DNA from 3 places in the Kitasatospora sp. NPDC032757 genome. Region 2 is predicted to be linked to each of the others. Evidence: predicted binding sites of a transcription regulator. Region 2 holds the regulator's gene; each other region holds the start of a gene.

Evidence for each region. The regulator HrcA, encoded in region 2, represses chaperone genes, less so after heat shock. The targets are predictions, from matches to a motif close to TTNGCACTCNGNNNNNCNGAGTGCNAA.
Region 1: a site for HrcA is predicted at 1,187-1,213, ahead of groES (co-chaperone GroES). Genes of this name have one in related genera too.
Region 3: a site for HrcA is predicted at 1,227-1,253, ahead of groL (chaperonin GroEL). Genes of this name have one in related genera too.

The regions. Positions count from the first base shown of each region.
Region 1 covers NZ_JBVINN010000018.1:42,222-45,472, reverse strand. Annotated here, with positions in the region: gene ACZ5WK_RS20850 (THUMP-like domain-containing protein) at 1-1,058, opposite strand, end outside; gene groES (co-chaperone GroES) at 1,355-1,660, shown strand; gene groL (chaperonin GroEL) at 1,793-3,251, shown strand, end outside.
Region 2 covers NZ_JBVINN010000017.1:89,613-92,863, forward strand. Annotated here, with positions in the region: gene htpX (zinc metalloprotease HtpX) at 1-801, opposite strand, end outside; gene hrcA (heat-inducible transcriptional repressor HrcA) at 1,062-2,096, shown strand; gene dnaJ (molecular chaperone DnaJ) at 2,172-3,251, shown strand, end outside.
Region 3 covers NZ_JBVINN010000025.1:117,198-120,448, reverse strand. Annotated here, with positions in the region: gene ACZ5WK_RS25520 (ubiquitin-like small modifier protein 1) at 1-196, shown strand, start outside; gene ACZ5WK_RS25515 (cold-shock protein) at 882-1,085, shown strand; gene groL (chaperonin GroEL) at 1,410-3,032, shown strand; gene ACZ5WK_RS25505 (hypothetical protein) at 3,131-3,251, shown strand, end outside.

The sequences.
Region 1 (3,251 bases), on a different contig from region 2:
GTGATCGCCATCCCGCGCTTCTTGATCACCACCGTGCCGACGGCCCGCTCGCGCAGCAGGGCCTTCAGCTTCTTGATGTGGAACGGCAGTACGTCGGTGAGCTCGAAGGCGTGCGCGTACGGGGTGGCGACCAGCTCGTCCGAGGTGAGGTAGGCGATCTTCGGGTCGATCAGCCGGCCGTTCACCTGCCCGGCCACCTCGGCGACCAGGTGGGCACGGATCACCGCGCCGTCCGGCTCGTACAGGTAGCGGCCGACCGGGCCGGCCGGCGGGTCGGGCAGGTCGCCGCCGGCGAGGCTGGCCTGCCGGGGGAGCAGGGTGGCCCGGTGCGGGCGCTCGGCCCTGGTGCCGAACCAGAGCACCGCCTCCTTGACGTCGCCGTGGTCGGAGACCCACTCGGCCTCGGCGTCGGCCGGGACGGCCTCGTGCGGGATGCCGGGGGCCACCTTCAGCGCGCCGATCGGGGTGCGCCGGCCGGCCTCGACCGCCCAGGAGAGCGGCGGGGCGTACGCCTCGGGGTCGAACACCCGGCCGCGCGAGGTGCGGCGGGCAGGGTCGGTGAAGACCGCGTCGAAGCCGGTGACGTCGACCTCCGCGACGTCCGCGCAGCGCACCTCGACCAGGCCGTCCAGGCCCAGCGCGGCGGCGTTGGCGGCGGTGGCGGCGCAGGCCGCCGGGTCCTTGTCGACCGCGAGCACCTCGATCCCCGCCCGGGCCAGCGCCAGCACGTCCCCGCCGATCCCGCAGCAGAGGTCGGCCAGCCGGCGCACCCCCAGCTCGGCGAAGCGCCGCGCCCGCCATTCGGCGACGCTGCGCCGGGTGGACTGCTCGACCCCGTTGGGCGTGAAGTACATCAGGTCGGCGTCCTCGCCGAACTTGGCCCGGGCCCGCTGCCGCAGCCTTGCCTGCCCGAACGCCGCCGACACCAGCCCGGCCGGGTGCTCCCGCCGCAGCCGGGTGGCCAGCGCCAGCTCCTCCTCGGGCGCGAACTCGCGCAGCTCGGCGAGCAGGGCTTGGCCCTCGGGGGTCAGCAGGGGCTGCAGGTTCTCGGTCTCCACAGGGCCATTCTCGCCGGTCACCTGCCGGGGGAGCCCGCGAAGGCCCGGGCCGGCGGGAGGAACGGAGGCCCCGGTGTCGCACATGTGTACGGCTGCTCATCCCGCTGCCGAAGCGGACGGGCGCGCCGTTGGCACTCTGGTTGACTGAGTGCTAACCGCGGCCTATGGTCGTCCTTAGCACTCTCCACCAGGAGAGTGCTAACGCGAAGAAGCGTGTCTGACCCCCGCGACGGCAGGCCCGCAGCTTCGCCACTACCCGTTAGACAACCCCGTAATCTCCGAAGGGGAGCTCGGACGTGACCACCAGCAGCAAGGTTGCCATCAAGCCGCTCGAGGACCGCATCGTGGTCCAGCCGCTCGACGCCGAGACCACCACGGCCTCCGGCCTGGTTATCCCGGACACCGCCAAGGAGAAGCCCCAGGAGGGCGTCGTCCTGGCCGTCGGCCCGGGCCGCTTCGAGGACGGCCAGCGTCTGCCGCTCGACGTCGCCGTCGGTGACATCGTCCTGTACTCGAAGTACGGCGGCACCGAGGTGAAGTACCAGGGCGAGGAGTACCTCGTCCTCTCGGCGCGCGACGTTCTCGCCATCATCGAGAAGTAAGCAGCACCGAGAAGTCAGTCGTTCCAGCCCGCCCCGGATCCGTGTCCCAGTGACAGGGGCCCGGGGCGTGGTTGTTGGTTCACGTAGTCCGGCGGCCGGCATGCCGGCCGCAGCCCCGAGGGAATAGGGAACATGGCGAAGATCCTGCAGTTCGACGAGGACGCCCGCCGCTCGCTGGAGCGCGGTGTCAACAAGCTGGCCGACACCGTCAAGGTGACCATCGGCCCCAAGGGCCGCAACGTCGTCATCGACAAGAAGTTCGGCGCTCCGACCATCACCAACGACGGTGTCACCATCGCGCGTGAGGTCGAGCTGGACGACCCGTACGAGAACCTTGGCGCGCAGCTCGTCAAGGAGGTCGCCACCAAGACCAACGACGTCGCGGGTGACGGCACCACCACCGCCACCGTGCTGGCCCAGGCCCTGGTCAACGAGGGTCTGCGCAACGTCGCCGCCGGTGCCGGCCCGGCCGCTCTGAAGAAGGGCATCGACAAGGCCGTCGCCGCCGTCTCCGAGCACCTGCTGTCCGTCGCCCGCGAGATCGAGGGCAAGGACGACGTCGCCGCCGTCGCGTCCCTCTCCGCGCAGGACACCCAGGTCGGCGAGCTGATCGCCGAGGCGATCGACAAGGTCGGCAAGGACGGTGTCATCACCGTCGAGGAGTCCAACACCTTCGGCGTGGAGCTGGACTTCACCGAGGGCATGCAGTTCGACAAGGGCTACCTGTCGCCGTACTTCGTCACCGACGCGGAGCGTCAGGAGGCGGTCCTCGAGGACCCGTACATCCTGATCAACCAGGGCAAGATCTCCTCCATCCAGGAGCTGCTGCCGCTGCTGGAGAAGATCCTGCAGGGCGGTGCCTCGAAGCCGCTGCTGATCATCGCCGAGGACGTCGACGGCGAGGCGCTGTCCACCCTCGTGGTGAACAAGATCCGCGGCACCTTCAACGCGGTCGCCGTCAAGGCCCCGGGCTTCGGTGACCGCCGCAAGGCGATCCTGGGCGACCTGGCCACCCTGACCGGTGCCACCGTCATCTCCGAGGAGGTCGGCCTCAAGCTCGACCAGGCCGGTCTGGACGTGCTGGGCACCGCCCGCCGCGTGACCATCACCAAGGACGAGACCACCGTCGTCGACGGTGCCGGTGACTCCGAGGCCGTGGCCGGCCGCGTCGCCCAGATCAAGGGCGAGATCGCCAACACGGACTCCGACTGGGACCGCGAGAAGCTGCAGGAGCGCCTGGCCAAGCTGGCCGGCGGCGTCTGCGTCATCAAGGTCGGCGCCGCCACCGAGGTGGAGCTGAAGGAGCGCAAGCACCGCCTGGAGGACGCCATCTCGGCGACCCGTGCCGCGGTCGAGGAGGGCATCGTCGCCGGTGGTGGCGCCTCGCTCGTCCACGCCGCCAAGGTGCTGGAGGGCGGCCTGGGCCTGGAGGGCGACGAGGCGACCGGTGTCGCGGTCGTCCGCAAGGCGCTCGCCGAGCCGCTGCGCTGGATCGCCCAGAACGCCGGCCTCGAGGGGTACGTCATCACCCACAAGGTCGCGGAGCTGGAGGCCGGTCACGGCTTCAACGCCGCCACCGGCGAGTACGGCG
Region 2 (3,251 bases):
GGCGTTGTACGCCTGCGCCTGGCGCAGGTCCTTGGTCGGGATCGCGGCGATCTGGCCGGTCACCTTGGTCAGTGCCGAGGCGAGCGCGCTGGGCCGGCCGGTGAGCTGGGCGGCCGCCCGGTCGGCGGCCAGCTCCCGGTAGCGGGAGAGCAGCCGGGTCAGCAGGAAGCTGATCGCGTAGACCACGACCGAGACCAGCGGGATGACCAGCGCGGCGATCGCGGCGTTGGAGTCGTTGCTGTTCCGGGCGCCGCCCATGAAGCCGCCGTACATCGCGATCCGGGTCATCGCCCCGGCCAGCACCCCGAGGAACCCGGCGATGGTCATCACCGCGACGTCCCGGTGGGCGACGTGCGACAGCTCGTGCGCGAGCACGCCCTCCAGCTCCTCCGGATCCAGCCGCCGCAGCAGCCCGGTGGTGACGCAGACCACGGCGTTCTGGGGGTTGCGGCCGGTCGCGAAGGCGTTCGGCATGTCGTTGTCGGCGACCGCCACCCGGGGTTTGGGCATGTCGGCGAGTGCGCAGAGCCGGTCGACGGTGCCGTGCAGCTGGGGGTACTGCTCCGGGGTGACCCGGCGGGCGCCCATCGCCCGTTCGGTGATCTTGTCGCTGAACCAGAACTGCGCGACGAACAGCCCGCCCGAGATCAGCACGATCAGCGGCCAGGCCCCGCGCAGCAGTGCGATCAGCAGACCGGTGAAACCGACGTACAACAGCCCGATCACGAACATCGTCCCGACCATCCGGCCGGTCAGGCCGCGGTCCGGTGCGAAGCGGGTGTGCTGGCCCGAGGTCGACATCTCTGCTCCTCTGTTCGCCGTCCGCTATCGATGCTGCCACCCGGACGGGCGCGGGGCATCACCCGCGCGCCGCGGACTGCAAGCAGGATCACTGTGGCCGGGCCGTTCCTGCCGTCGGACCCGGGCCTTACACTGGCAGGTACGGTTCTGGCACTCGTGTGTTCAGAGTGCCAAAGCCGGGGCCCGCCAGTGGGGTCCGCAGCGAGACACACGGACACATGTCACATCGGACAACGTGCGAAGACGGAGGTGCGTGCCCCATGGCCGGTGAGGTCCGCCAGCTCGACGACCGCAAGCTCGCGGTCCTTCGCGCCATCGTCCAGGACTACGTGGGCACCGAGGAGCCGGTCGGTTCCAAGGCTCTCGTGGAGCGGCACAGCCTGGGCGTGTCCCCGGCCACCGTCCGCAACGACATGGCGGCGCTGGAGGAGGACGGCTACATCCACCAGCCGCACACCAGCGCCGGGCGGATCCCCACCGACAAGGGGTACCGCCTGTTCGTCGACCGGCTGGCCGAGGTCAAGCCGATGAGCGCGCCCGAGCGGCGGGCGATCCGGCACTTCCTGGACGGCGCGGTCGACCTGGACGACGTGGTCGCCCGGACGGTCCGGCTGCTCGCCCAGCTCACCCGGCAGGTCGCGGTGGTCCAGTACCCCTCGCTCTCCCGGTCCACCGTGCGCCACATCGAACTGGTGGCGCTGGCCCCGGCCAAGGTGATGCTCGTCCTGATCACCAACACCGGCCGGGTCGAGCAGCGGCTCGTGGACTGCCCGGGCACGGTCGGCGAGACCGTCCTGGCGGACCTGCGCGCCAAGATCAACACCAGGGCCGTCGGGCAGCGCCTGCCCGAGGTCCCGGAGCTGCTGGACGAGCTGCCGTCCCAGTTCGAGGCGGCCGACCGGCCGGCCGTCACCACCGTCCTGGCGACGCTCTTCGAGGCGCTCGCCGAGCAGAACGAGGAGCGGATCATGCTGGCCGGCACGGCCAACCTGACCCGCTTCGGGCACGACTTCCCGCTCACCATCCAGCCGGTGCTGGAGGCGCTGGAGGAGCAGGTCGTCCTGCTCCGCCTCCTGGGTGAGACGGCCGACGCCGGGATGACGGTCCGGATCGGCCGGGAGAACGCGTACGAAGGGCTCAATTCCACCTCGATCGTCTCCGTGGGCTACGGTTCGGGCGACGAGAGCGTGGCCAAGCTGGGTGTGATCGGTCCGACCCGGATGGACTACCCGGGCACAATGGGGGCGGTGCGAGCGGTGGCACGGTACGTGGGCCAGATCCTGGCCGAGTCGTAGGAACGGCCACCATCGGACATCCGATGGTGGTACCAGTCGCAAGCACTTCAACAGGCGGAACAAGCGGAGCATTTGGTGGCCACGGACTACTACGCGGTACTCGGCGTCCGACGGGATGCGGGGCAGGACGAGATCAAGAAGGCGTTCCGGCGCCTGGCACGCGAACTGCACCCGGACGTCAACCCGGACCCGAAGACGCAGGAGCGGTTCAAGGAGATCAACGCCGCCTACGAGGTGCTCTCCGATCCGCAGAAGCGTCAGGTCTACGACCTCGGCGGCGACCCCCTGTCGCCCAACGGCGGCGGTGCGGGCGGCTTCGGCGCGGGCGCGGCGGGCTTCGGCTTCTCCGACATCATGGACGCCTTCTTCGGCGCCGCCTCCGGCCAGCGCGGCCCGCGCTCCCGGACCAGGCGCGGCCAGGACGCCATGATCCGGCTGGAGATCACCCTGGAGGAGGCCGCCTTCGGCACCACCAAGGAACTCCAGGTCGACACGGCCGTCACCTGCACCACCTGCAGCGGCGAGGGCGCGGCCCCCGGTACCTCCGCGCAGACCTGTGACATGTGCCGCGGCAAGGGCGAGGTCTCCCAGGTCACCCGGTCCTTCCTGGGCCAGGTCATGACCTCCCGCCCCTGCCCGCAGTGCCAGGGCTTCGGCACCGTCGTGCCGACCCCGTGCCCGGAGTGCGCCGGCGACGGCCGCGTCCGCGCCCGCCGCACGCTGACCGTCAAGATCCCGGCCGGTGTCGACAACGGCACCCGGATCCAGCTGGCCGGCGAGGGCGAGGTCGGCCCCGGCGGAGGCCCCGCCGGCGACCTCTACGTCGAGATCGCCGAGACCAGCCACACGGTGTTCCAGCGGCGCGGCGACGACCTGCACTGCACCGTCACCATCCCGATGACGGCCGCCTCGCTCGGCACCCAGGTGCCGCTGCAGACTCTGGACGGGCTGGAGGAGGTCGACATCCGGCCCGGCACCCAGTCGGGCCAGTCGATCCCGCTGCACGGCCGCGGCATCACCCACCTGCGCGGCGGCGGCCGGGGCGACCTGATAGTGCATGTCGAGGTGCAGACGCCCACCAAGCTCGACGCCGAGCAGGAGGAGCTGCTGCGCCGCCTCGCGGTGCTGCGCGGCGAGGAACGGCCCTCGGGCCAG
Region 3 (3,251 bases), on a different contig from region 2:
CGGTGAGGTCATCGCCGACCTGGAGAAGAGCCACGCCGGGATCGCCGCCCGGATCCTGGACGACACCGGCAAGCTGCGCCGTTTCGTCAACGTCTACGTCAATGACGACGACGTGCGGTTCGCGGAGGGCCTGGCGACCGAGATCGCGGACGGCGCGAGCGTTTCGATCATTCCCGCGGTGGCCGGCGGCTGCTGAGCCGCACCGCCGACGGGAAGGCCGTCGGGGTGTACGGAATTCCGTACACCCGGACGGCCTTCGCATTTCCCCGCGAGCTCCCGGGAGTTCCCGGGGTGTTTCCAGGCGCTTCCGGGATTCTTCCGGGGCCGCCGTGAAGGCCGCCCGCACGGGCGCTTTCCCGGGCCGCCCCCGCGCGCCGCATTCCGGCGGGAATATTTCCCCGGCCAGTCGGAGTAGAGTGTCGCTCGGCCGGGAAGAGGGCCTCCCCTCCCCCCTCGCACCGGTCGTCGCCCCCCTGTTGCGCCCCGTACCGCCGGTGTCTGTCCGGCCGCTGAGACCGGCGCCGGGCCCGCGGCCGTGAAACATGTCAGGCCGGTGTCAGAATTCTTGAGGGCATTTGGGTAATTCGTCCGCTATGTCCGGCGTGAAATGTGAAGTTTTTGGGCTTTTGGCCCGTCCTGTCCCCTGGCGGGTCGGGGGAATTCCCGGCGGCTGGCTCTGTTGCAGAGGGCGTCGAGCCGGATACATTCAGCCGCGGTCGACGCAATCGCCCCTTCATCGGACACCGTCCGGTGGCTCGGCGGGGGGATTGTGGCGTGCACGGCTGCGCCCAGGGGGGGTTCCCCGGGCCGGCCTCAAACCAGACCCGGGCCCGCGACCTGCGGGCGCGTGAAGGGCCAGCACAGCACTAGGGGAGTTCGGAATGGCTCAGGGCACCGTCAAGTGGTTCAACGCGGAGAAGGGCTACGGCTTCATCGCGGTCGACGGTGGTGCGGACGTCTTCGTCCACTACAGCGCGATCCAGATGGACGGCTACCGCACCCTTGAGGAGGGCCAGCGGGTCGAGTTCGAGATCTCTCAGGGGCAGAAAGGCCCGCAGGCGGACATGGTCCGCGCGGCGGTCTGACCTTTCCGGCACCCAGGAGTTCGGCTCGGCCCATCGGCTGGTGCACCTCTTGCTTCGCGACGGGCCCGTGCGACACATGTCGTACGGGCCCGTCGCCGTGTCCGGGGAGTGGCCGGTGCGGCTCGCGGGTTGCCCATTGGGCTTGCACTCGCCCACCCAGAGTGCTAATCATTGGCGTTAGCACTCACAGCGTGAGAGTGACAGCGGACCGGGTCGGTGAGGCCCCCGGGAGCGGTAGGGGAAAGGACCCCCGCACACCAGGGCCGTCCGTCGCGGGCACCCCTTGGTCCGAGCAGTCGACCGTGTCCCGGAGGACCACTTCTGATGGCCAAGATCATCGCCTTTGATGAGGAAGCTCGCCGCGGCCTTGAGCGTGGCATGAACCAGCTCGCCGACGCAGTGAAGGTCACGCTCGGCCCCAAGGGCCGCAACGTCGTGCTGGAGAAGAAGTGGGGCGCCCCCACGATCACCAACGACGGTGTCTCCATCGCCAAGGAGATCGAGCTCGAGGACCCCTACGAGAAGATCGGCGCGGAGCTCGTCAAGGAGGTCGCCAAGAAGACCGACGACGTCGCGGGTGACGGCACCACCACCGCCACCGTGCTCGCCCAGGCGCTCGTCCGCGAGGGTCTGCGCAACGTCGCCGCCGGCGCCAACCCGATGGCTCTGAAGCGCGGTATCGAGAAGGCCGTCGCCGCCGTCTCGGACCAGCTGCTGGCCCAGGCCAAGGACGTGGAGACCAAGGAGCAGATCGCCTCCACCGCCTCCATCTCGGCCGCCGACACCCAGATCGGCGAGCTCATCGCCGAGGCCATGGACAAGGTCGGCAAGGAAGGCGTCATCACCGTCGAGGAGAGCAACACCTTCGGCCTGGAGCTCGAGCTCACCGAGGGTATGCGCTTCGACAAGGGCTACATCTCCGCCTACTTCGCCACCGACCTGGAGCGCATGGAGGCGACGTTCGAGGACCCGTACATCCTCATCGCCAACTCCAAGATCGGCTCGGTCAAGGACCTGCTCCCGCTGCTGGAGAAGGTCATGCAGAGCGGCAAGCCGCTCGTCATCATCGCCGAGGACGTCGAGGGCGAGGCCCTGTCGACCCTGGTCGTGAACAAGATCCGCGGCACCTTCAAGTCCGTCGCCGTCAAGGCCCCGGGCTTCGGCGACCGCCGCAAGGCCATGCTCGGCGACATCGCCATCCTCACCGGTGGCACCGTGATCTCCGAGGAGGTCGGCCTCAAGCTGGAGAACGCCGGCATCGACCTGCTGGGCACCGCCCGCAAGGTGGTCATCACCAAGGACGAGACCACCATCGTCGACGGTGGCGGCGACAGCGACCAGGTCGCCGGCCGCGTGAACCAGATCCGCGCCGAGATCGAGAACAGCGACTCGGACTACGACCGCGAGAAGCTCCAGGAGCGCCTCGCCAAGCTGGCCGGCGGCGTGGCCGTCATCAAGGCCGGCGCGGCCACCGAGGTGGAGCTCAAGGAGCGCAAGCACCGCATCGAGGACGCCGTCCGCAACGCCAAGGCCGCCGTCGAGGAGGGCATCGTCGCCGGTGGTGGCGTCGCGCTGCTGCAGGCCGGTGTCGCGTTCGACAAGCTGGAGCTCGAGGGCGACGAGGCCACCGGTGCCAACATCGTCCGCGTGGCCCTGGAGGCCCCGATCAAGCAGATCGCGACCAACGCCGGCCTCGAGGGCGGCGTCGTGGTGGAGAAGGTGCGCAACCTCCCCGCCGGTCACGGCCTGAACGCGGCCACCAACACCTACGTCGACCTGATCGCCGAGGGCATCATCGACCCGGCCAAGGTCACCCGTTCCGCGCTGCAGAACGCCGCCTCCATCGCGGCGCTCTTCCTCACCACCGAGGCCGTCATCGCCGACAAGCCGGAGAAGGCCGCTGCGGCCGCCGGCGGCGGCATGCCGGGCGGTGACATGGACTTCTGATCCTCCGGGGTCGGTCGTTTCCTGATCGCACGGGCGGTTCCCCTCGGGGAGCCGCCCGTGCGGCGTTCGTGCCGGGCGCACTTTGGGACAATGGACGGATGGCTTCCTCCGACGACATCGAGACCGCCCTGCACAACGCGCGGGCGCTGATCCTGGCCGACCTGACCGCGAAGGACGTGGCGGACGCCGCCGTGGTGTCGCTGGTCGAGACGGCCGTGA